3 regions of the Exiguobacterium sp. s35 genome follow, and region 2 is predicted to be linked to each of the others. Evidence: predicted binding sites of a transcription regulator. Region 2 holds the regulator's gene; each other region holds the start of a gene.
What was found. Region 2 encodes LexA, which represses DNA repair genes until DNA is damaged. Its sites were predicted from a motif close to CGAACATATGTTCG; they were not measured.
Positions count from the first base shown of each region.

Region 1: uvrB (excinuclease ABC subunit UvrB) is a predicted target of LexA. The motif match lies at 4,550-4,563, and genes of this name have one in related genera.
Region 3: parE (DNA topoisomerase IV subunit B) is a predicted target of LexA. The motif match lies at 5,928-5,941, and genes of this name have one in related genera.

Region 1 is NZ_JACSKI010000001.1:1,359,663-1,367,469, reverse strand. Features, by position in the region: gene KNO75_RS07025 (S41 family peptidase) at 1-662, shown strand, start outside; gene KNO75_RS07020 (PDZ domain-containing protein) at 691-1,845, shown strand; gene glpK (glycerol kinase GlpK) at 1,911-3,428, opposite strand; gene KNO75_RS07010 (MIP/aquaporin family protein) at 3,457-4,164, opposite strand; gene uvrB (excinuclease ABC subunit UvrB) at 4,616-6,586, shown strand; gene uvrA (excinuclease ABC subunit UvrA) at 6,587-7,807, shown strand, end outside.
Region 2 is NZ_JACSKI010000001.1:896,480-904,286, reverse strand. Features, by position in the region: gene KNO75_RS04675 (methionine gamma-lyase family protein) at 1-953, shown strand, start outside; gene KNO75_RS04670 (MerR family transcriptional regulator) at 1,046-1,450, shown strand; gene glnA (type I glutamate--ammonia ligase) at 1,498-2,838, shown strand; gene KNO75_RS04660 (metal-binding protein) at 2,971-3,411, opposite strand; gene lexA (transcriptional repressor LexA) at 3,411-4,031, opposite strand; gene KNO75_RS04650 (hypothetical protein) at 4,236-4,472, shown strand; gene KNO75_RS04645 (YneB family resolvase-like protein) at 4,544-5,188, shown strand; gene KNO75_RS04640 (DUF896 domain-containing protein) at 5,249-5,482, shown strand; gene tkt (transketolase) at 5,682-7,673, shown strand; gene KNO75_RS04630 (YneF family protein) at 7,799-7,807, shown strand, end outside.
Region 3 is NZ_JACSKI010000001.1:774,559-782,365, forward strand. Features, by position in the region: gene KNO75_RS04010 (MBL fold metallo-hydrolase) at 1-234, opposite strand, end outside; gene KNO75_RS04015 (NUDIX hydrolase) at 247-864, opposite strand; gene KNO75_RS04020 (DinB family protein) at 996-1,502, shown strand; gene parC (DNA topoisomerase IV subunit A) at 1,535-3,940, opposite strand; gene parE (DNA topoisomerase IV subunit B) at 3,943-5,910, opposite strand; gene KNO75_RS04035 (CoA-binding protein) at 6,037-6,441, opposite strand; gene KNO75_RS15015 (hypothetical protein) at 6,782-7,309, shown strand; gene KNO75_RS15020 (GGDEF domain-containing protein) at 7,306-7,807, shown strand, end outside.

The DNA of each region.
Region 1 (7,807 bases), 460 kb from region 2:
TCGAGATGTCTGAAGGGTTCGTCCCGACATCAAAACCGGTCGTTCAAATCGAGAATGCGGACGGGGACCGTGACGCTCAAAATGGTCGCGCCCGTGAAGCAAAACCGTACAATCTTTTCGTCTTGACGGATGAGGGCTCTGCCTCGGCATCTGAGATTTTGACGGGTGCGATGAAAGAAGGCGCAGGCGCAACAATCATCGGAACGAAGACGTTCGGGAAAGGCGTCGTCCAGACGGCGTTTGATTTAGAGGACGGTAGCAACCTGAAGTTGACGACGAGCAAATGGCTCACGCCAGACGGGAACTGGATCAATAAAAAAGGAATCGAGCCGGATATTGAAGTGGCTCAACCAGATTACTTTAATGTGACCCGTGTCTTGACAGAAGAAGAGTCACTAAAAGTCGGCGATTACGGCGATGCCGTCTCGAACTTGCATAAAATTTTGACGGGAATCGGCTACGAGCCAGGTGGTCAACCGGGATACTTCGGGGACACGATGGCAGAAGCCGTGAAAGCATTCCAGACAGACAATGGTCTCGAGGCTTCAGGGACTGTCGATGAAGAGACCGCTTCGGCGCTCGAATCGAAGTTGCTCGAGGCGATTCAAGATAAGGCGAACGATGCCCAATTGAACCGAGCGCTCGAAGAAGCCGCAAAATAACGTTGAATGAAAGAAAGGATTGGACCGCGTGGAAGTTGTACGAATGAGTGTTACGGCTTTATTGACGTTGTTAGGTAGTCCGCTGTTTTGGGTGACGCTCGTCGCCCTTACATACATATCGATGACACGAGTCAAACGAGAACGAGCCATGTTTCGTTCGAGACGACGCTCGCCGAAGTCGGAATGGAAGCATTTCATCTGGCCAAGTCTTCTTCTAGCGGTCCTCGCATCAGCCGCGACGATCGTACTTGAGACGACCATCACGTTTGAGTGGGCCGTCTCGTTCACAGTGCTCTATACGCTCGTGGTGTTGACGATGCATCCGCGATTCTTCAATCCGGTGCTTCCGCTTCTCGTCTTGTTCGGGGTCGTCATGTTGCGCGATGTCGTTTCTTATGGGGCGCTCAGTGATTGGGTGATCGAGCTCGCTCGAGTCGATTGGACGGTCTATGCCCTCACGTTCGGGCTCGTCACGTTCGCGGAAGCGATCCTTTTACGCTGGAATGGACCAAAAGAGACGTCCCCGACACTGATCTTATCGAAACGCGGTCAGTTCATCGGGGGGCATGTCGTCAAACGGATTTGGTTTTTCCCGCTTGTCGTCTTCTTGCCACCGACGTTCGGTCTCGACTGGCCGATGGTTCCCATCATTCTTCCGATTCCGATCGGGGTCAGCTTGTTGTCGACCGGCGCATTGCCGGGAACGCTACTTGCACGATTGAGCAATTATCGCGCAGTGCTCGCATTGATTGCTCTCGGTCTATTTGGTCTCTCGTATGTATGGGAGATTCCATATGTCGACTATGCCGTGTTTGCCTTGTTCGTGCTATATGAGCTTGGGCTTCAGTGGATCAAACGAGAAAATCGTGGCACGACACCTGTCTTCATCAATGGAAATCGCGGGGCGGTCATCGTCGACACGCTTCCGAATTCACCGGGAGAGGCGATGCAACTCATCCCAGGTGAATCGATTTATAAAGTCAATGGAACGATCATCACAGGAGGGCATAGCTTTTACGAGGCGCTCCAGCAACATAAACCGTACATCAAGCTCGAAGTACTGAATCTGAACGGGGACATCCGTTTCGTTCAGCGTGCGATGTATGAGACCGATCCACACGAACTCGGTATCTTGTTCGTCGGGGAGCCGACGAGTCCACGTGTCCGCCTTCGTAAATTGTAAGAGTATCCTAACGGGTACTCTTTTTTTGCATACGAAAAGGGCACCCGTGAGGATGCCCTTTCATCTTATACGTCAAGTTTTGATGGTTTGAATGCCATCGTTGCTTCGACGGCGTGTTGCCAACCTTTGTAGAGTGCTTCGCGATGAGACTCTTCCATGTTTGGCTCGAACTTCTTATCGAGTTTCCACTGCTCTTTGATCTCTGCTTGGTCTTTCCAGAAACCAACAGCGAGACCTGCCAAGTAAGCGGCACCGAGTGCAGTCGTTTCACTCACTTCCGGACGTTCAACCGGAACGTCGAGGATGTCCGATTGGAACTGCATGAGGAAGTTGTTGCTGACGGCTCCACCATCGACACGGAGTGTCTTCAAGTTGATACCTGAATCGTTCTCCATCGATGTGAGGACGTCACGCGTCTGATAAGCGAGTGACTCGATCGTCGCACGGACCAACTGTTCTTTCTCTGTTCCGCGTGTGAGGCCGAAGATGGCACCACGAACGTCAGAGTTCCAGTATGGTGCACCAAGACCAACGAAGGCTGGTACGACGTATACGCCTTCTGTCGATTCGATACGCGTCGCATATTGTTCCGAATCTTTCGCTGATTTCAACATCCGTAATCCGTCACGGAGCCATTGGATTGCCGAACCGGCCACGAAGATCGAACCTTCGAGCGCATACTCAACTTTTCCGTTATAGCCCCATGCGATTGTCGTCAAAAGACCGTGATCCGATTTGACGGCTTCTTCTCCCGTATTCATGAGCATGAAGCAACCTGTACCGTACGTGTTCTTTCCTTCACCTTTTTCGAAGCATGTTTGACCGAACAAGGCAGCCTGTTGGTCACCAGCCGCGCCGGCGATTGGTACTTCGAATCCGAAGAAGTGATATGGGATCGTGTTTGCATATACTTCACTCGAAGGTTTGACTTCAGGAAGCATTGATTTCGGTACCGTCAAGATTTCGAGTAACTCGTCATCCCACTTCTGTTCGTAAATGTTATACATGAGTGTACGTGATGCGTTCGAATAATCCGTTACGTGGGCTTTACCACCTGAGAGTTTCCAGATGAGCCATGTATCGATTGTTCCGAAGAGGAGTTCACCGTTTTCGGCTTTCTCACGAGCGCCTTCGACGTTATCCAAAATCCATTTCACTTTCGTACCTGAGAAGTAGGCATCGATGAGGAGACCTGTTTTGTCACGGACCATATCCGAGTGACCTGCTGCTTTTAGTTCTTCACAGATATCAGCAGTTTGACGTGATTGCCAAACGACCGCGTTGTAAACAGGGCGTCCTGTTTCTTTTTCCCAAACGACCGCTGTCTCACGTTGGTTCGTGATCCCGATTCCAGCGATTTCATTCGGATCGATATCCGCCGAACCGAACGCTTCCGCCATGACCGCGAGGACAGAACCCCAAATTTCATTGGCGTTATGCTCGACCCAGCCTGGTTTTGGGAAGTACTGTTTGAATTCGCGTTGTGCGACTGTGACAATCTTTCCATCATGATCAAAAATGATTGCCCGTGAACTTGTCGTTCCTTGGTCCAATGCTAGAATATAACGTTTTTCTTTCGCCATATGTGATTTCCTCCTTCAAAATTATGTGTTAAGGGACGAGAATGCCATACACGAGAGCGGCGATGACAGCACCGATAATCGGACCAACGACTGGAATCCATGAATAACCCCAATCAGATGAACCTTTTCCTTTAATCGGAAGAATGGCGTGTGCGATACGTGGCCCAAGGTCACGCGCTGGGTTGATCGCATATCCCGTCGTACCACCTAGTGAGAGACCGATTGAGACAATCAAGAAACCGACGATGAGCGGGTTAAGTCCATCTGCGAATGTGTTTGCCCCGAATGACAACAATGCAAAGACAAGGACGAATGTTCCGATAATCTCACCAATCAAGTTAGATGGTGTGTTGCGAATACCTGGTGCAGTAGAGAACGTTGCGAGTTTCAAACCTGGATCCTCCGTCGCATCGTAATGCGGCTTGTAGTGGACATACACCAAACATGCCCCAATGAACGCTCCGATAAACTGAGCAAGGATGTAGAGTGGGACATCGGCCCATGGGAATTCTCCTGCTGTCGCGAGACCAATCGTGACGGCAGGGTTGATGTGTGCGCCTCCGTAAATACCGGCTGCGTAGACCCCGACCATAACCGCGAGACCCCAACCCATTGTGATAACAATCCAGCCAGAGTTTTCCGCTTTGGAATGGCGGAGGACGACGCCGGCGACGACACCGTTACCGAGCAGAATCAATAGCATCGTACCGATAATTTCACTTACAAATGCTGACATGTGATACTCCCCTTTCTCCCTATGCAATTTGACTTACCACTTCATTATATGCCCAAAATGTAAGCGTTTTAAAACAGTGTTTTTCAAAAATCCTACTTTTTTCCTACAAATGTTCACATTTACACCTGTAAACTTCACATAAAGGAGCAGACAGGGAGCGAAATATTCACCAATTTGGCTTCCATTTTTAAAATCGTGGGAATTTCAACCGAATAGGAACAAGGTCCAGGATTCGACTTTTCGTGTCCTATGTCACAAAAGCGATTACGATCAATCTCTCAGATGATAATTGGCGTGAGATTGGATGTTTCTTTTGAGATGGTAACGGAAAAAGAAAAGATGATATGAAAGATAAATGGAATATATCCATCTACAAGCTAATAAGCGAATATTTGTTCGTGTCTATGATATAATTAAGGAACTTATGAAATGAGAAGGTGAGGAGTATCTTATGGAATCGATCCCGTTTGCATTACAATCTGAATTTCAACCAGGAGGTGACCAGCCTGAAGCGATTCGGCAACTTGTCGAAGGCGTGAATCGGGGAGACCGTTATCAGACGCTCCTCGGGGCGACTGGAACAGGGAAGACGTTCACTGTCTCAAACGTCATTCAAGAAGTGAAGAAACCGACACTCGTCCTTGCCCACAACAAGACGCTCGCGGGTCAACTCTATTCCGAGTTCAAAGAGTTCTTCCCGAACAACGCGGTCGAATACTTTGTCAGTTACTACGACTATTATCAGCCTGAAGCGTACGTTCCTTCGACCGATACGTTCATCGAGAAGGATGCTTCCATTAACGATGAAATCGATAAGCTGCGTCACTCGGCGACGTCGGCTCTCTTTGAGCGGGATGACGTCATCATCGTCGCATCGGTCTCTTGTATATATGGTCTCGGTAACCCAGAAGAATACCGTAGTCTCGTCCTCAGCCTTCGGGTCGGAAAAGAGATGGGGCGTGACGAGATGCTTCGTAAGCTCATCGACATTCAATATGAACGAAACGATATCGATTTCCAGCGCGGACGGTTCCGTGTCCGTGGGGACGTTGTCGAGATCTTCCCGGCTTCGCGTGACGAACACTGTATGCGAATCGAATTTTTCGGTGATGAAATCGATCGAATCCGTGAGATGGACCCGTTGACGGGAGAAATCATCGCAGACCGAGATCACGTCGCCATCTTCCCTGCATCCCACTTCGTCACGCGTGACGAAAAACTTCAAAAGGCAATCGTTAATATTGAAGCGGAACTCGAAGAGCAACTCGAGAAGTTCCGCGAGGAAGGGAAGTTGCTTGAAGCGCAACGTCTCGAACAGCGAACGCATTACGATTTGGAGATGATGCGTGAAATGGGGTATTGTTCAGGCATCGAGAACTATTCGCGACACTTGAACTTAATGCCAGAAGGCTCGACCCCGTATACATTGATCGATTACTTCCCAGAAGACTTCCTGCTCGTTGCCGATGAGTCGCACGTGACGCTGCCGCAAGTACGCGGGATGTATAACGGGGACCAGGCGCGGAAACAAGTGCTCGTCGACCACGGGTTCCGTCTTCCGTCTGCGAAGGACAACCGTCCGCTCAAGTTCGATGAGTTCGAGAAGAAAGTCTCACAAGCGATCTTCATCTCGGCGACACCAGGTCCGTATGAGCTCGAACATACACCGCACATGATCGAACAGATCATTCGTCCGACGGGACTACTCGACCCGACGATCGAGATTCATCCGATCAAAGGTCAAATCGATTATTTGATGGACCAGATTCGCGAACGCATCAAGCGAGACGAGCGTGTCCTCGTGACGACGCTCACGAAGAAGATGGCAGAGGACTTGTCCGACTACTTGCGTGAAGCGGGAATCAAGGTCAACTATATGCACTCCGAGATCAAGACGCTCGAACGGATTGAAATCATCCGAGATCTTCGTCTCGGGAAATACGACGTGCTCGTCGGAATCAACTTGTTGCGGGAAGGACTCGACATTCCTGAAGTCAGTCTCGTGACGATTCTTGATGCCGATAAGGAAGGGTTCCTTCGTTCTGACCGTTCGCTCATTCAGACGATTGGGCGGGCGGCCCGTAATGCGAACGGACACGTCATCCTGTTCGCGGACAAGATGACCGACTCGATGGCAAGAGCCATCGAAGAGACGGATCGTCGTCGTACGATTCAACAGGCTTATAATGAAGAACATGGCATCACGCCACAGACAATTCGTAAAGACGTTCGTGGCGTCATCCGAGCGACGGTCGAGGCCGAGGAAGAGGCGCTCGAATCACTCAGTACGATGAAACCGGCCGAACGCGAGGCAGCGATTGCCAAATTAGAAGAAGAAATGAAGCAAGCGGCGCGCGATCTTCAGTTCGAACGAGCGGCCGAATTGCGTGACTTAATCTTGGAGTTGAAGGTAGGGAATTAAATGGCTGAAAAGAAAAATGCGATTGTCATCAAAGGGGCACGCGTCAATAACTTAAAAAATATCGATATTGATATCCCACGTGACCAGCTCGTCGTCTTGACGGGCTTGTCCGGCTCCGGGAAATCGTCGCTCGCGTTCGACACGATTTATGCGGAAGGACAGCGACGCTACGTCGAGAGTTTGTCTGCGTACGCCCGTCAGTTCCTCGGACAGATGGATAAACCGGACGTCGATACGATTGAAGGATTAAGTCCTGCCATCTCAATCGACCAGAAGACGACGAGCCGAAACCCACGTTCGACTGTCGGGACGGTGACCGAGATTTATGACTATCTCCGACTCCTGTTCGCACGTATCGGGAAACCGGTTTGTCCGAACCATGGAATCGAGATTTCGAGTCAGACCATCTCTCAGATGGTCGACCAAGTGATGGAGTTGCCGGAACGAACGCGACTACAGATTTTGGCACCGATCGTGTCAGGTCGTAAAGGGACGCACGTCAAAGTGTTCGACTCGTTGAAAAAAGAGGGGTTCGTCCGTGTCCGTGTGAACGGAGAGACCATCGAGCTGACGGATGAAATCGAGCTCGACAAAAACAAAAAGCATTCCATCGAAGTCGTCGTCGACCGTCTCGTCGTCCGACCTGATGTCGAGGGACGCCTCGCCGACTCTCTCGAGACGGCATTACGTCTCGCTGATGGACGTGTCATCATCGACAAGATGGACGGTACTGAGCTTCTCTTCAGTGAACACCACGCCTGCCCGATTTGTGGATTCTCGATCGGAGAGCTCGAGCCACGCATGTTCTCCTTCAACTCACCGTTCGGGGCTTGCCCGACATGTGACGGACTCGGGACGAAATTAGATGTCGACCCGGAACTCGTCATTCCAGACCCATCGAAAACGTTAAAAGAAGGGGCAATTGCTGCGTGGCAGCCGACGAGTTCCCAGTACTATCCGCAACTGTTATCGGCGATGTGTCAGCATTTCAACATCGACATGGACGTGCCGTTCGAGCGCCTGTCGAAGCGTGACCAAGAGCTCGTCTTAAACGGTTCTTCGGAAGAGTCATTTCTGTTCCGCTACGAGAACGACTTCGGTCAAGTCCGGACGAACACAATCTTCTTTGAAGGGGTGCTCCGTAACATCGAACGCCGCTACCGCGAGACGACGTCCGACTATATCCGTGAACAGATGGAGATGTATATGGCAACCCACGCC
Region 2 (7,807 bases):
GGAAACCATATGACACGCTGGAGGAAATCGTCGGCATCCGTGGAGACGGTCGCGGCTCATTAAAAGAACTCGGTGTACATTACGACACTGTTGAATTAAAAGAAGAACGTGAAATCGACATCGACCGCGTCATCGAACGAATTCGTCCAGAAACGAAACTCGTCGGGATTCAGCGCTCGAAAGGATATGCGAATCGTCGCAGTATTCCAGTCGAAGAAATCAAGATTGCCATCGAACGCATCAAAGCGGCGCATCCGCATGTGTATGTGTTCGTGGACAATTGCTACGGTGAATTTGTCGAGACAATTGAACCGACGCACGTCGGAGCCGACTTGATGGCCGGTTCTCTGATCAAAAACCCAGGAGGCGGATTGGCGAAGACGGGAGGGTATATCGCAGGAACGAAAGAATTGATTGAACGTTGTTCGTTCCGGATGACCACTCCAGGTATTGGAAGTGAAGCCGGACCGTCGCTCTACTCGCTTCAAGAAATGTACCAAGGTTTTTATATGGCTCCTCATACTGTCGCACAAGCGTTGAAAGGGGCACACTTGACGGCAAGCCTTTTATCGTTGATTGGATTCGAGACTGATCCACATTATTCGACTCCGAGAACGGACTTGATTCAGTCAGTGACGTTCCGCGACCGTGAGAAGATGATTGCGTTTTGTCAAAGCATCCAAATGGCATCACCAGTAAACGCTCATGCGTTACCTGTTCCGGCCTATATGCCTGGATATGAAGATGATGTCATCATGGCAGCAGGCACGTTCATTCAAGGTTCATCAATCGAGTTGTCAGCGGATGGACCGCTTCGAGCACCATACACAGCGTATGTTCAAGGTGGTCTGACGTATGCTCATGTTAAAGTCGCTCTCATGTTGGCGTTGAGCCAATTACACGATAAAGGACTGGTCGAATTCAACGACCAAAATCAGCAAGCGCATTTGTAACCGTTCTGTCATGTTAACTTTCTTAACATCTATTGACAGGATTGTTGTCATGTATTATTCTCACATTGTGAGACAGAAAAGGAGGGGTAAGGATGGCTGATCAATTTCGTCGCTCCAACCCGTTGTTTCCGATTGGAATCGTCCAAGATCTGACGCAACTGACTGGTAGGCAGATTCGGTATTATGAAGAACAGGGTCTGATTTCGCCTAGTCGGACGGAATCGAAACGACGGCTTTATTCCTTTAATGATGTCGAACGTCTACTCGCAATCAAGGATTACATTGATCAAGGCTTTAATCTGGCGGCAATTCGTCACATGTTAGAGCAAGAAGGTGAAAAAGAAGCAGAAGCGTCTGCTCCGGCCGCACCGGTCAATGAAGCACCAAAGGTTTCGGAAAAAGAGTTACATCATTTGTTGAAAACACAGCTTCAAGAAGCCGGTCGTTTCAATAAGACGTCGCTCATTCAAGGCGAGCTTTCACGTTTTTATCGATAACGCCGCACACATCAACCATTACACAATGTGAGAGGGGACATTTTACCATGGCCAGAAAAACGTTCACAAAAGAAGACATTAAACGCATCGCACAAGAGGAAGACGTACGCTTTATTCGTCTTCAATTCACGGATATCCTCGGAACAATCAAAAACGTCGAGGTGCCGATCAGCCAATTGGACAAAGCACTTGATAACAAGATGATGTTTGACGGATCATCAATCGAAGGATTCGTCCGCATCGAGGAATCAGACATGTACTTATATCCAGACCTCAACACATGGGTTGTCTTCCCGTGGACAGATGGCAGCGGAAAAGTCGCTCGCTTAATTTGTGATATTTATAACCCAGACGGTACACCATTCAGTGGTGACCCGCGCGGTACACTCAAGCGTAACCTTGAGAAAATGCAAAAACTTGGCTTCTCAGCGTTCAACGTTGGACCAGAGCCAGAATTCTTCTTGTTCAAGAAAGACGCATCAGGTCGTCCGACACTTGAACTTAACGACCAAGGTGGATATTTCGACTTGGCGCCAGTTGACCTCGGTGAAAACTGCCGTAAAGAAATCGTCATCGAACTTGAAAACATGGGCTTTGAAATCGAAGCATCACACCACGAAGTTGCACCAGGACAACACGAAATCGACTTCAAGTATGCAGATGCTGTCACAACGGCAGATAACATCCAAACGTTCAAGCTCGTTGTTAAGACGATTGCTGCGAAGTATGGTCTTCACGCGACATTCATGCCAAAACCACTCTTTGGAGTAAACGGTTCAGGAATGCACGCGAACATGTCACTCTTCAAAGGTGACACAAACGTCTTCTACGATCCGAATGGCGACATGGAACTTTCAGACACAGCTCGCGCGTTCACAGCTGGTATCTTGGAGCACGCTCGTGCGTTCACAGCAGTATGTAACCCGACTGTGAACTCTTACAAGCGTCTTGTACCTGGTTACGAAGCACCTTGCTACGTTGCATGGAGCGCACGCAACCGTTCGCCACTCGTACGTGTACCAGCAGCACGTGGTCTCTCAACTCGTATCGAAGTACGCTCGGTTGACCCAGCAGCGAACCCGTACCTCGCACTTGCTGCTCTCTTGGCTTCAGGTCTTGACGGAATCGAAAAAGATTTGAATGCACCAAAACCAATCGACAGCAACATTTACGTGATGGACAAGCCAGAGCGTGTTGCGAACGGAATCGACGATCTCCCAGCAACGCTCTTCGACGCACTCGAAGTCCTTCGTGCGGACAAAGTCGTGATGGAATCACTCGGTGAGCACATCGGCGAACACTTCCTCGAATTGAAAGAAATCGAGTGGGATATGTTCCGTATGCAAGTCACGGAGTGGGAACGCGATCAGTACATGACGCTCTACTAATAGAAGAAATATGCAAAAAGAGCACGGAATGACCTTCATCTGAAGATTGTTCCGTGCTCTTTCATTTACTATGCCATTTAAGTAAAAAAAACCACCTCCGCGAAAAAATCGGCAGGTGGTCCTTTTAATTGTTCAGAATGCTTTCTTAAAAAATGTTGATGTATAGTCGAGCATCGTGTGTAGCGTCGTTGCAAATACGAGACCTAAAAAGAACGACATGCCGTGAACGTCCACCCACGACCGAATTTCTGTTTCATATGCCGTGAAAGGCAAAAGTAGAATGAGTGGAAAGCCGATGTACGCAATCCGAATTAGGTCACTCAAAACAGGTAAATGCGAAAAGAGCGAACGGTGCGGCATGAGCTTTACGTAAGGGAGCCATATGAATTTAAGTGGACCCCATCGGTAATAGGCGTCTGATTTTAAGTCAAGGTCTGGGGAGAGCCAGAGTGTACCGATAATCGCACCGATGATCAATGCGAACGGAATATCGATTTCAATAAAAGGCGTGGCAACCGCAAGTGCGCCGGTTGCCACGAGATTCGTTCGGGTATGGGTCTTGCCACTAGCCATTAATGAATCGTCCGGTATACACCGATGACCTTCCCTAAAATCGAGACGTTGTCAAAATACATCGCTTCTAACTCGTCGTTCTCCGGTTGAAGGCGGACCTTTGAAGCTTCCTTATAAATCCGCTTCACAGTCGCTTCGCCTTCTTCCGTCATAGCAACGACAATCTCTCCATTGTCGGCCGTGCTCTGCTGGCGGACGAGCACACGGTCTCCGTCTAAAATGCCTGCGTTGATCATCGAATCCCCAGAGACAGACAACATGTATACATTATCTGAACCGACGATATGTGCTGGGAGCGGGAAGTGCTCTTCCACGTTCTCGATGGCGGTGATCGGTGTCCCGGCAGTGACTTTCCCGATGACCGGTACGTACATGACGGACTCTTGTTCTTCCATTGTAGGAATATCTTCAGTCAAAATTTCAATCGCGCGAGGTTTCGTCTTGTCTCGACGGATCAACCCGCGTTTTTCCAAACGATCTAAGTGACCATGTACGGTCGAACTAGAAGCAAGGCCGACGGCTTCTCCAATTTCACGAACAGAAGGCGGATATCCCTTTGCCCGAACTTCGTCTTTGATGAAATCAAGAATCTGTTGTTGTCGCGCTGACATTTTTTTCATTATGTTCACCTCGATGTAATCGAATAACCTGCAAACGCATCCTATTCTTTATGTGTCTAGTGTAACACAAGAACACATGAGCGTACAAACATTCGTTCGTTTTTTTTGTGTTGACCGAACACGGGTTCTTGTTTTATGATGAGAACAGATAAACGAACAAACGTTCTAACGAACGTATATTCTTATACAGGAGGCAATGCAATCATGAAAGATACACTTAACGGAATCATTTTAGTCGGGATGCTCTTGGTCGGGATGTTCGCTTTTTATTTGGCAGGGGAGATGCGGGGGGAACCGGCGGTAGTCGAACCGGTCGTCACTACGGAACGTACGATTGAAGAAGAAGTCGCTTATGCCCAAGCGGAATCACTCGAAGCGCAAATTATGGCAGAGCGAGAAGAGCATAATGAACGAAAAACAAAATGGTATGCCGCTGAGTGATTGTTGATCGTTGCGAACCGTTCTGGAACTGTGTATCGTAAGGAATGAATGCGATGAAAGGGAGTGATGCGATGCGAGTCGTCATCTATTGTCGGGTATCGACGAACAAGTCCACCCAAGAGACATCACTCAGTCGGCAAGTCGATGAATTACAGCATCTAGCTTCGCAACTAGGGGCAGAAGTCATAGAGATCATCACGGAGCAAGAGAGTGGATATGATGTGAATCGACAGGGGCTCCTTGATTTGCTTGACCATGTGTCGATGTCTGATTTGGATGCCGTGCTTGTCACGGACGACAGTCGCCTGGGACGAGGGAATGCCAAGATTGCCATCTTGCATACATTGATGAAGCATGACGTTCGGTTGCTGACGATGCAATCGACGTCGGAATATGTCGTTTCTGATGCCGAAAAAATGGTATTAGAGATTGTCAGTGTTGTGGAAGAGTATCAACGTAAAATTCACAACGCTAAAATTTCTCGCGGGATGCGCCGTGCTGTCGCTAACGGATTCAATCCACAGCGTAATATTCAAAACAATGATCAAGGTGGACGACATCGAATCGAAGTGCCGATTGAGGAGATTATCCAACTGCGCGAGCGTGGGTTGACGTTTGCTGAGATTGCGGCAACACTCCGTGGATTCGGTTATGAAGTGTCGAAAGCGACCGTCAATCGACGGTATCTCGAGCACCAGTCAGTAGCTGAAACTTGATTCTTCCTCTCTGATTTTGTAAAGTATAAGAACAAATTCACTAGAGAGGGGGCGAGTCAGATGTTAGCACCAGGACAATTGGAGCGAATCAATTTCCTCGCCAACAAAGCGAAGACAGAAGGACTGTCTCAAGATGAGATGAACGAACAACAAGATTTACGCCAAGAATATTTGAAGGCGTTCCGTCAATCGTTCAAATCGCAAATGATGGGTATGAAGGTCGTCGATCCAGAAGGAAACGACGTCACACCAGAGAAATTGAAAGAAGATCAAAAACGCTATCGTGGCGAGTGATGCTGAATGCACATCCTATTTCGTATAGGATGTGCATTTTTGTTATACACGAACTGTCATCAGACGAACGGATTGCTGTTTTTTCAAGGCAATTGAAGGAAACGATTTCACCAAATGTGTTATACTAATTAATTAGTTGTGACACACGAATGAGTGTGATAAAATATGACGGGTAGAAAACCTTCTTAACACAGAGAGGATGAAATTAGTGGAAACAACTACTAAAGAATTATTAGCGATTAACTCGATCCGGACGCTCTCAATTGATGCGGTCCAAAAAGCGAACTCTGGTCACCCAGGGATGCCGATGGGTGCTGCACCTATGGCGTTTACACTTTGGACAGACAAAATGCGTCACAACCCGAAAAACCCGAACTGGTTCAACCGTGACCGTTTCGTTCTTTCGGCAGGTCATGGATCGATGCTCTTGTATTCGCTCCTTCACTTGTCTGGATATGATTTGTCGATGGACGACCTTAAATCATTCCGTCAAATGGACTCGAAGACTCCTGGTCACCCAGAATACCGTCATACGGCTGGTGTAGATGCGACGACGGGCCCACTTGGACAAGGGATTGCAATGGCTGTCGGGATGGCCATGGCCGAGAAGCACTTAGAAGCGACTTACAACCGCGACGAGTTCAACGTCGTTGACCACTACACGTTCGGGATTTGCGGAGACGGAGACTTGATGGAAGGTGTATCGGCAGAAGCGGCATCACTCGCTGGTCACTTGAAGCTCGGTAAACTCGTCGTTCTTTACGATTCAAACGATATCTCACTCGATGGCGATCTTCACAAATCGTTCTCTGAAAGCGTAGAAGACCGTTTCAACGCGTACGGATGGCAAGTCATTCGTGTCGAAGACGGAACAGATATCGATTCGATCGCAAAAGCAATCGATGCAGCGAAAGCTGAAACGTCAAAACCTACATTGATCGAAGTGAAAACGGTCATCGGATTCGGTTCACCGAACAAATCAGGTAAATCGGCATCACACGGTGCTCCACTTGGAGATGCGGAAATCGAATTGACGAAACAGTTCTATAAATGGGAAGGCGAGCCATTCTACGTACCAAACGAAGTATATGACCTATTCAACGAGAAAGTTGTCGAGCCTGGCGCGAAATATGAGTCAGACTGGAACGAACTCGTAGAAGCATATAAAGCGGCACATCCAGAACTCGGTGCACAGTTCGAGCGTGCAATGAATAACGAACTTCCTGAAGGTTGGGACAGCGAGTTGCCAACATTCGAAATCGGTTCGAAAAAAGCAACACGTCAAACGAGCGGCGAAGTCTTAAACGCAATCGCGAAAGCAGTACCGACACTCTTCGGTGGATCTGCTGACCTTGCCGGGTCAAACAACTCGATGATTAAAGGTGCAGTGGACTTCGATGAAGATCCAGCTGGACGTAACATCTGGTTTGGTGTTCGTGAGTTCGCAATGGCAGCAGCTGTAAACGGAATGGCACTTCATGGCGGCGTCCTTCCTTACGGTGCGACATTCTTCGTCTTCTCGGATTACCTTCGCCCGGCAGTTCGTCTTGCTGCACTCATGGGACTTCCGTCAACGTTCATCTTGACGCACGACTCAATTGCAGTTGGTGAAGATGGCCCAACACACGAGCCAGTTGAACATTTGATGAGTTTCCGCGCGATGCCGAACCTCTCTGTTCTTCGTCCGGCAGACGGGAAAGAAACAATCGCTGCTTGGAAACAGGCGGTAACATCGAAAACGACACCTTCACTTCTCGTCTTGACACGTCAAGCGTTACCAGAGCTTGAAGGCACATCGGTTGAAACGGCAGCAAAAGGAGCATACGTCGTTGCAGGTGAATCGAAAGATGCAGATGTCCTCTTGCTCGGTACGGGTTCTGAAGTACACGTTCTCGTTGAAGCGCGTGAGCAACTTGCGGCTGAAGGCGTGAATGCGGCAGTCGTATCGATGCCATCATGGGAACTCTTTGAAGCGCAATCTGCTGAGTATAAAGAGTCTGTCCTTCCATCTTCAATCACGAAGCGTGTATCACTTGAAGCAGGTGCGACACTTGGTTGGTATAAATATGTAGGATTCGGTGGAAAAGTACTCGGAATCGACAAGTTCGGAGCATCTGCACCTGGGGACCTCCTCATGAAAGAATACGGCATGTCAGTCGACAACGTCGTCAATGCAGTAAAATCACTTTAATCGAATTCGAAAATCTCGTGACGACCATTTGTTTGGTCGTCACTTTTTTTCTGGACGACTAGCGAAGTTGGTCAATTTAGTGTATAGTAAAAAACGATGTTTCATATGGTAGAGGAGGTAAAGCCTTGAGTACA
Region 3 (7,807 bases), 120 kb from region 2:
GGCTTTGATTGCGTCCACCCCGCCGACATGGTCTCCATGGGCATGCGTCAACAAAATGGCAAGGAGCGGTTTATCAAGTTCTTCAATATACGCCAGGATGTCTGACGCATTCCGTTTTAGCGCTGTATCAATCAAGACGAGCCCAAGCTCATGTTCGATCAACTGGACGTTAATCGGAAGAACAGGAGCATAAAAGGATAATTGATGGATATGTCCGTATCGTCTCACTTTCATCGGTAGAACCTCCTAATCGAATAAAGTGGTCCAGTCATCTTCTTGCCAATGCGCGTCGAAGCACATATGAATCTGTTCGAGCGTATTACGGGCAAGGGAGAGTTCTGGTAAATGATCGCGTTCAAAGAAGCCGACATCACTCGTCTCCATACCGGCAGCCCCCTCCCCATCGCCGATCAAGGCACACTCGATGAAAAGTTTGTAGTAATGCTCAGAAAGTGGCGGGTGTGGATGTTCATGCATATCGAATAAGGCGAGGAGACGCAATGGGATCACGTCCAAGCTAGCCTCTTCCTCCACTTCTTTGATGATATTCGAAGCAGGAGAACGGTTCACTTCACAGAAGCCGCCTGGTAATGTCCACAATCCGTCTGACCGCTCCTTGACGAGTAAAAGCCGGTCTCCTTTGAAGACGACACCCCTTACGTCGAGCTTCGGTGTCGGATAGCCTTGGACATGGACCAATTGTGAGATGGCCTCGTTCGATAAGTCTGAATGCCGTTCAAACATCTCCTTTGCGATTTCTTGGAGCTCTTCATATCGTTCTCGGTCATATTGATCACGTGTGAACGTCAGACCGGCCTGAGACAGCGCCTGAATCCGTTTCGCCCACGTTAGCCATTGAGACATATAGATCCCCCTATCATTTGTCCTACATGTTTCTTTCGTCAAATCCATCCGTTCTTCCTTTTCGCTTTTCATATTCCCCATTGACTCGTATGAGTCACGTATACTGAAAGAAAATGGAGGAGGCGTCTAGCATGAAACGTTATGAACTAGACCATTACAAGGAGACACTGGCATACTATTCAGAACCCGACTTACGGTATAAATACACCCCTACTATTTGGTCAATTGGTCAGATGTACGATCATATCATTTTGGTTGCGAATGAGTATTTAGATGAAGTCGACCGTTGTCTTCAAGAAGACGGCCAACTCGGTGGTGGGAAGACGCCATTTGGAGAGAGGTTGTTTCGAGAAGGTGGGTTTCCGCCAATCAAAATCGAACTCCCACCTGAGATGAATCAACCACCGAATAATACGGATTCACACGACCGGTTACGAGAACGGTTGCTCACCTTGATTTCACGGATGGAAGCTTTAGAATCTCGTCTAGACGACGCTGGAGATAACCAAAAAACACTTCATGGCGGTTTCGGCTGGTTGAACGCGAGAGAATGGTTCGAGCTTGTCGAGATGCATACGCGGCATCATCGTCGACAACAACAAGAACTAGAAGGATGGCTAACACAAAAAGACCTGTGAGCGGCGATTATGCCGATGCACAGGTCTTATCTTTAATCGAGATAGACGTCCTCGATCTCACCGAATGAATCTTCGTCGAAGACGAACGACCCGTTGGCATAGCGATCGAGTAGCGTAAGAGTTTTTGTCTTCACTTGTTTCGCTTTCTCTTTCCCAACGATATGCAATGTCTCATCGCCATGAACCGGGAGCACACGACGGATTTGGTGCGGTTTAGATTTGACCTCACGAATGAGCATCGTTCCGCGGAGATTACGGTTCGTACAGTCGAACTGGTCTTCGAGTTTCATCTTCTTGACCGCTCCTCGCTGCGTCACGAGAACGAATAACGGTGGCGTGAAGAACGAGAAGGCGTCGGCGACGACGTCACCATCTTTCAAGTTCATCGCTTTCACACCAGCTGCCCGCTGTCCAACGACCGGTACGTCATCTTCTTTGAACCAGAGACCGTATCCACGCTCTGAGACAAGGAACAACTGCCCAGGACCATCACTAATTCCAGCGAAAACGACCTCATCGTCACCTTTTAGCTTCAAGGCCATGAGCGGTTTCGACTTCCGCTGCGCGTCATAGTCTCGTAACGGCGTACGTTTGACCATCCCATCTTTCGTCACGAAGAGGCAATGGGCATCCGTATCAAACGTCGAGACGACGTCTGCCGAGATGACCTGTTCCCCTTCGATCGGGACGAGGTTGGCGACGTGCTGGCCGGCGTCCTTCCACTTCGATTCTGGGATTTGGTGGATCGGGATGAGGAGATAGCTCCCCTTGTTCGTCCAGACGAGCAAGTGGTCCGTCGTCATCGCCTGTGTCGTGAGGAGTGGGCGGTCTTTCTCTTTCATCTCGGGTAAGACGTCACTTGACGCACCGTATGAACGCATTGAGGCACGTTTGACGTATCCGTCTCGGCTGACGAAGACCATTGTTTCCTCGACAGCAATCATGACTTCCGTCTTCAGTTTCAATTCCTCGACTTCCGACTCGATGATCGAGCGACGGTCGTCCCCGAACTCGTCACGCAATGCCGTGAGTTCTTTCACGATCAATTTTCGTTTCGTCGCGTCCACGTCGAGGATATTCGAGAGGCGGGCGATCTCTTTTTGGAGCGCCTTTGCTTCTTTTTGCAACTCGACGATGTCTGTGTTGGTGAGTCGATACAATTGGAGCATGACGACCGCTTCGGCCTGGCGTTCCGTGAACGAGAACCGCTGCATCAGTTTGTTCTTCGCGTCCGCCTTGTCTTTTGCAGAACGAATCAATTCGAGCGTCTCGTCAAGGACAGAGATAGCTTGCTCTAAGGCATCGACAATTTCGGCACGCTTTTTCGCTTGCTCGAGTTCGAACGTCGTGCGGCGTGTGACCACTTCCTCGACGTGCTTCAAATAAGCATCGATGATTGGGAGAATCCCCATCTGTTTCGGAGTCCGATTCACGATCGAAACCATATTGTAGTTATAGGCGAGCTGCAAGTCCGTATGCTTCAAGAAGAAATGGAGGACACCTTCTGCGTCCGCTTCTTTCTTCAATTCGATGACGACGCGAAGGCCGGTCCGGTCTGTCTCATCACGGACTTCCGCGACACCTTCAACCTTTTTATCAAGTCGAAGCTCTTCCATCTTTTTGACAAGGTTCGCCTTGTTCACTTCATATGGCAGTTCCGTGATGGTGATTTGTTCACGGCCACCTTTTAACTGCTCGATCTCTGACTTCGCCCGGATGATGACTTTCCCTTTACCGGTCTCAAACGCCTTTAAGATGCCGTCTTTCCCCATGACCGTTCCTCCGGTCGGGAAATCAGGACCTGTGACATACGCGAGGGCGTCTGTCGCCGAATCGACCTGACCTTTCAGACGCGCGATGGCGAGGTTGAGTACTTCCGTCAAGTTATGTGGCGGGATCTCCGTCGCATAACCTGCAGAGATTCCTGTCGTCCCATTCATGAGTAGGTTCGGGAGGAGTGACGGTAAGACGAGCGGTTCTTCTGTCGAATCGTCAAAGTTCGGTGTATAGTCGACCGTATTCTTCGCGATCGACGTCAGCATGACACCGGCGATCTTCGAGAGACGCGCTTCCGTATAACGCATGGCCGCTGCCGGGTCACCGTCCATCGATCCGTTGTTCCCATGCATGTCGATGAGTGGATAACGTAATTTCCAGTCTTGTGAGAGACGTACCATCGCCTCATAGACGGACGAGTCACCGTGCGGGTGATAGTTCCCGATGACGTTCCCGACCGTCTTCGCAGACTTCCTGTACGGCTTGTCGTTCGTGTTCCCTTCATGGTGCATCGCATATAGAATCCGACGCTGTACAGGCTTGAGCCCGTCTCGCGCATCCGGCAAGGCTCGGTCTTGAATGATATATTTCGAATATCGCCCGAACCGGTCACCAACGACCTGTTCGAGAGATAAGTTTAAAATGTGTTGAATCGTCGACATCGTTACATCACTTCCTCAATCGCTTTAGTCACATGTTCATTGGCGATGATCGAATCATCTTCCTGGAGTCCGAAGGCGACGTTCTCCTCGATCCACTCACGACGATGCGTGACGTTGTCGCCCATCAAGACCGAGACACGTTTGTCCGCGACAGCCGCATCATCAACCGTGACACGGATGAGCGTACGCGTATCCGGGTTCATCGTCGTCTCCCATAACTGATCCGCGTTCATCTCACCGAGACCTTTGTAACGCTGGAGGATATAGCCTTTCTTATACACCTTGACCAACTTCTCGAGTGCCTCTTCGTCCCAGGCGTAGTCGAACTGTTCGGATTTCCCTTTTCCTTTTGAGATACGGTAGAGCGGTGGCAAGGCGACGAACACGCGGCCTGCCTCGACGAGCGGACGCATATAACGGAAGAAGAACGTGAGCAGGAGCACTTGGATATGCGCACCGTCCGTGTCGGCATCCGTCATGATGATGACCTTGTCGAAGTTACAGTCGTCCAAGTCGAAATCGTGACCGACCCCCGCGCCGATCGCATGGATGATCGTGTTGATTTCTTCGTTTTTCATGATGTCCTGGAGCTTTGATTTCTCCGAGTTGATGACCTTCCCGCGTAATGGAAGGATTGCTTGGAACGTCCGATCACGTCCTTGTTTGGCTGAACCGCCGGCCGAGTCACCCTCGACGAGGAACAGTTCGTTCTTCGCTGCATTCTTCGATGTCGCTGGCGTCAATTTCCCGTTCAAGATGCTTGAACGTTTCTTTTTCTTGCCGTTCCGCGCCTCTTCACGTGCTTTCCGTGCCGCCTCGCGTGCCTGAGCCGCACGAATCGCTTTTTTGATGAGCATCGTGGCCATCTGTGGGTTCTCTTCTAAGAAGATCGTCAACTGTTTCGCCATGACGCTATCGGCACTCGCACGCGCCTCTGGTGAGCCGAGTTTCGACTTCGTCTGTCCTTCGAACTGAAGGAATTCCTCTGGGATCCGGACCGACACGATGAGCGTGAGTCCCTCACGGACGTCGCCACCGTCTAGGTTCTTATCCTTCTCTTTAAGCAATCCGTTCTTGCGCGCATATTCGTTCATGATGCGGGTCATTGCCGTCTTGGCACCGACCTCATGCGTCCCGCCGTCGCGCGTCCGGACGTTGTTGACGAAAGAGAGGACGTTCTCGGAATAGGCGTCCGTGAACTGGAACGCGAGTTCGATCTCAATCTCGTTCTCTGTGCCCTCGAAATAGACGATCGGATGGAGCGTTGCCTTGTCATCGTTCAAATATTGAACGAACTCGGCGATTCCTTCTTCATAATGGAACGTCTCTTGTTTATCTGTGCGCTCATCCGTGAGGGTGATCGTCAATCCTTTTAAGAGGAATGCCGATTCACGTAATCGTTCGGCGAGCGTGTCATAGTTATATGTTGTCGTCGAGAAGATGCTTGCATCCGGTTTGAAATAGACACTCGTCCCGGTCTGACGCGTCTTGCCCGTCTCGAGGAGTGTCGTCTGTGGCACACCGCCGTCCGCGAATGTCTGCTCGAACACTTTTCCGTCGCGATGGATCGTCACGACGACCTTGCTCGAGAGCGCGTTGACGACCGAGGCACCGACGCCGTGGAGACCACCCGACGTCTTGTATCCGCCTTGTCCGAACTTCCCACCTGCGTGGAGGACGGTGAAGATGACTTCAGGTGTCGGTTTTCCTGAGGCGTGCATCCCTGTCGGCATTCCGCGTCCGTGGTCACGAACCGTGATCGCATCATTTTTGTGAATCGTCACATCGATTTGACTACCGAACCCGGCGAGCGCCTCATCGATCGCATTGTCGACAATCTCATAGACGAGATGGTGAAGTCCGCGATGGTCGGTTGACCCGATGTACATCCCCGGTCGTTTTCGTACGGCCGTGAGTCCTTCGAGCACCTGGATGGCGTCTTCATTGTAATTAAATAGATCTGTTGACATAGCAGTCACCTCAATTTCGAACACACGTTCGTTTTTCTTTCCTATTGTATAGCTGTTCATCCATTCTGGCAAGCCTCCCTTGTCAGCCGTTGCTGAAAAAAAGGAGACCTACCAAGGAGGTAGGTCTTATCCGAGTAGACGAGCATGCTCCACGTACAGGCAGCGGTTCTCGATGTAATCGAGTCCGGCGTCACGTACGATTTGCTCCGCCTCAGGACTTGAGAGACCGAGCTGATTGAAGACGAGCCCGACATCCCCATGTCGTACCGCATCTTCTGCGACACCTGCTAAAAATTCGCTGCGACGGAACACGTCGACGATATCGATTCTACCCGGGATGCTCTCGACGGACGGATATGCCTTGCGACCGTTCCACTCCTCGAGCATCGGGTTGACAGGGATGACGGTATACCCGACGCGTAGCAAATACTCTGCAATCTGGTTGGCCGTCTTGTTCGGGTTGTCGGATACACCGACGACCGCGATGGTCTTCGCTTCAGACAAAAGTTGCTTCAAACGCTGATCATCCATCCAAAATCCCCCTTTGGTTTACGTTTACAGTGTAACGTTACCTTAGTTGCCGTTTCAAGTCCTATTTTCATCATAAGGTATAATGGTTCAACATTACAATTTCAAGACAAACCAATATGGTTTACATAACAAATTATTGTCTACCATTTATTTTGCAATAAAGTTAATCATTCGATTAACCAATCGACTCTAGAGCAATCGCGCAACTCATAAACGTTGCGTGAAATATCTATTTCACGCAATAATAAATACGTTTTATAAGCGTTTTTTTGAATGGTTTTGATGACTTTTATATAAAAACGATCCCTTTTTCGCTATACTGAATGAGAGGAGGTGTGAGATGGGAACAACGTATGATGCCCGTCGTGGGACGTTATATAATGAGCGCATCACTTTTTTCGGAAATGTCATCGCCTGGTTTGTTCATCTCTTGTTTTGTCTATTATTTTGGCAATTGGATGTGACCTCACTGTTCATCTCGAACGGCGTGAGCGTCTTATATTACACGATTTCGTTCTATTTTGTACATAAACGATGGTATGGGATTTTCTTCACCGGACTCTTTATCGAGGTCGTATATAACGCCATCATCTCGACGATCATTTTAGGCTGGGATGTCAACATGCATTACTTCATTCTCATGATGGCGTATAGTGTCTTTTTCATGCCGAGCGTGACAGAGAGACACCGGATTTTGACGACCACTCTCGCAATGCTGATCTACAGCATTCTCTTTATCTATGTGTCAGACGGGATTGTGGCATTGCCGCAACACATTGAACAGACGCTCGGACTTTTTTGCATCCTTTCGACGGTCATGATGATTGCCGGTCTCTCGTTTATCTTTGAGAAAGCCGTGTTGAGGTGACGGATGAACTCGAGCTGTCAAATGAGCGATTACAACGCCTTGCTTCTACGGACGGATTGACCGGGCTATTGAATCGAAAAGCCGGGCACGAGCGCGTCTCCGAAGCGATTGAACAAGCGGGGCGTGATGGTGACCCTTACGCTTTAGTGCTCTGTGATATCGACCGATTCAAATCGTTCAACGAGACGTACGGTCATGATTGCGGAGACCGCGTCATCCAACAAGTAGCGGCTACCCTATCTTCCATCGATAGCATTGTAGTCCGCTGGGGCGGCGAAGAGTTTTTACTCTTTATCTCTGAACAATCCGAAGATGTTTACGCGTCGGTCGAACAATTACGGCGTCAAATCGAGGCAACGTATCTGGAATATGAGGGTGAGCGTCTCCATGTTACGATGACGTTCGGTCTCGCGGTCCGCATGCAAGAGGACGCGTTAGAAGAGATTGTAAAAGAGGCGGATCATTATTTACGCGAAGGAAAACGAAATGGGAAGAACC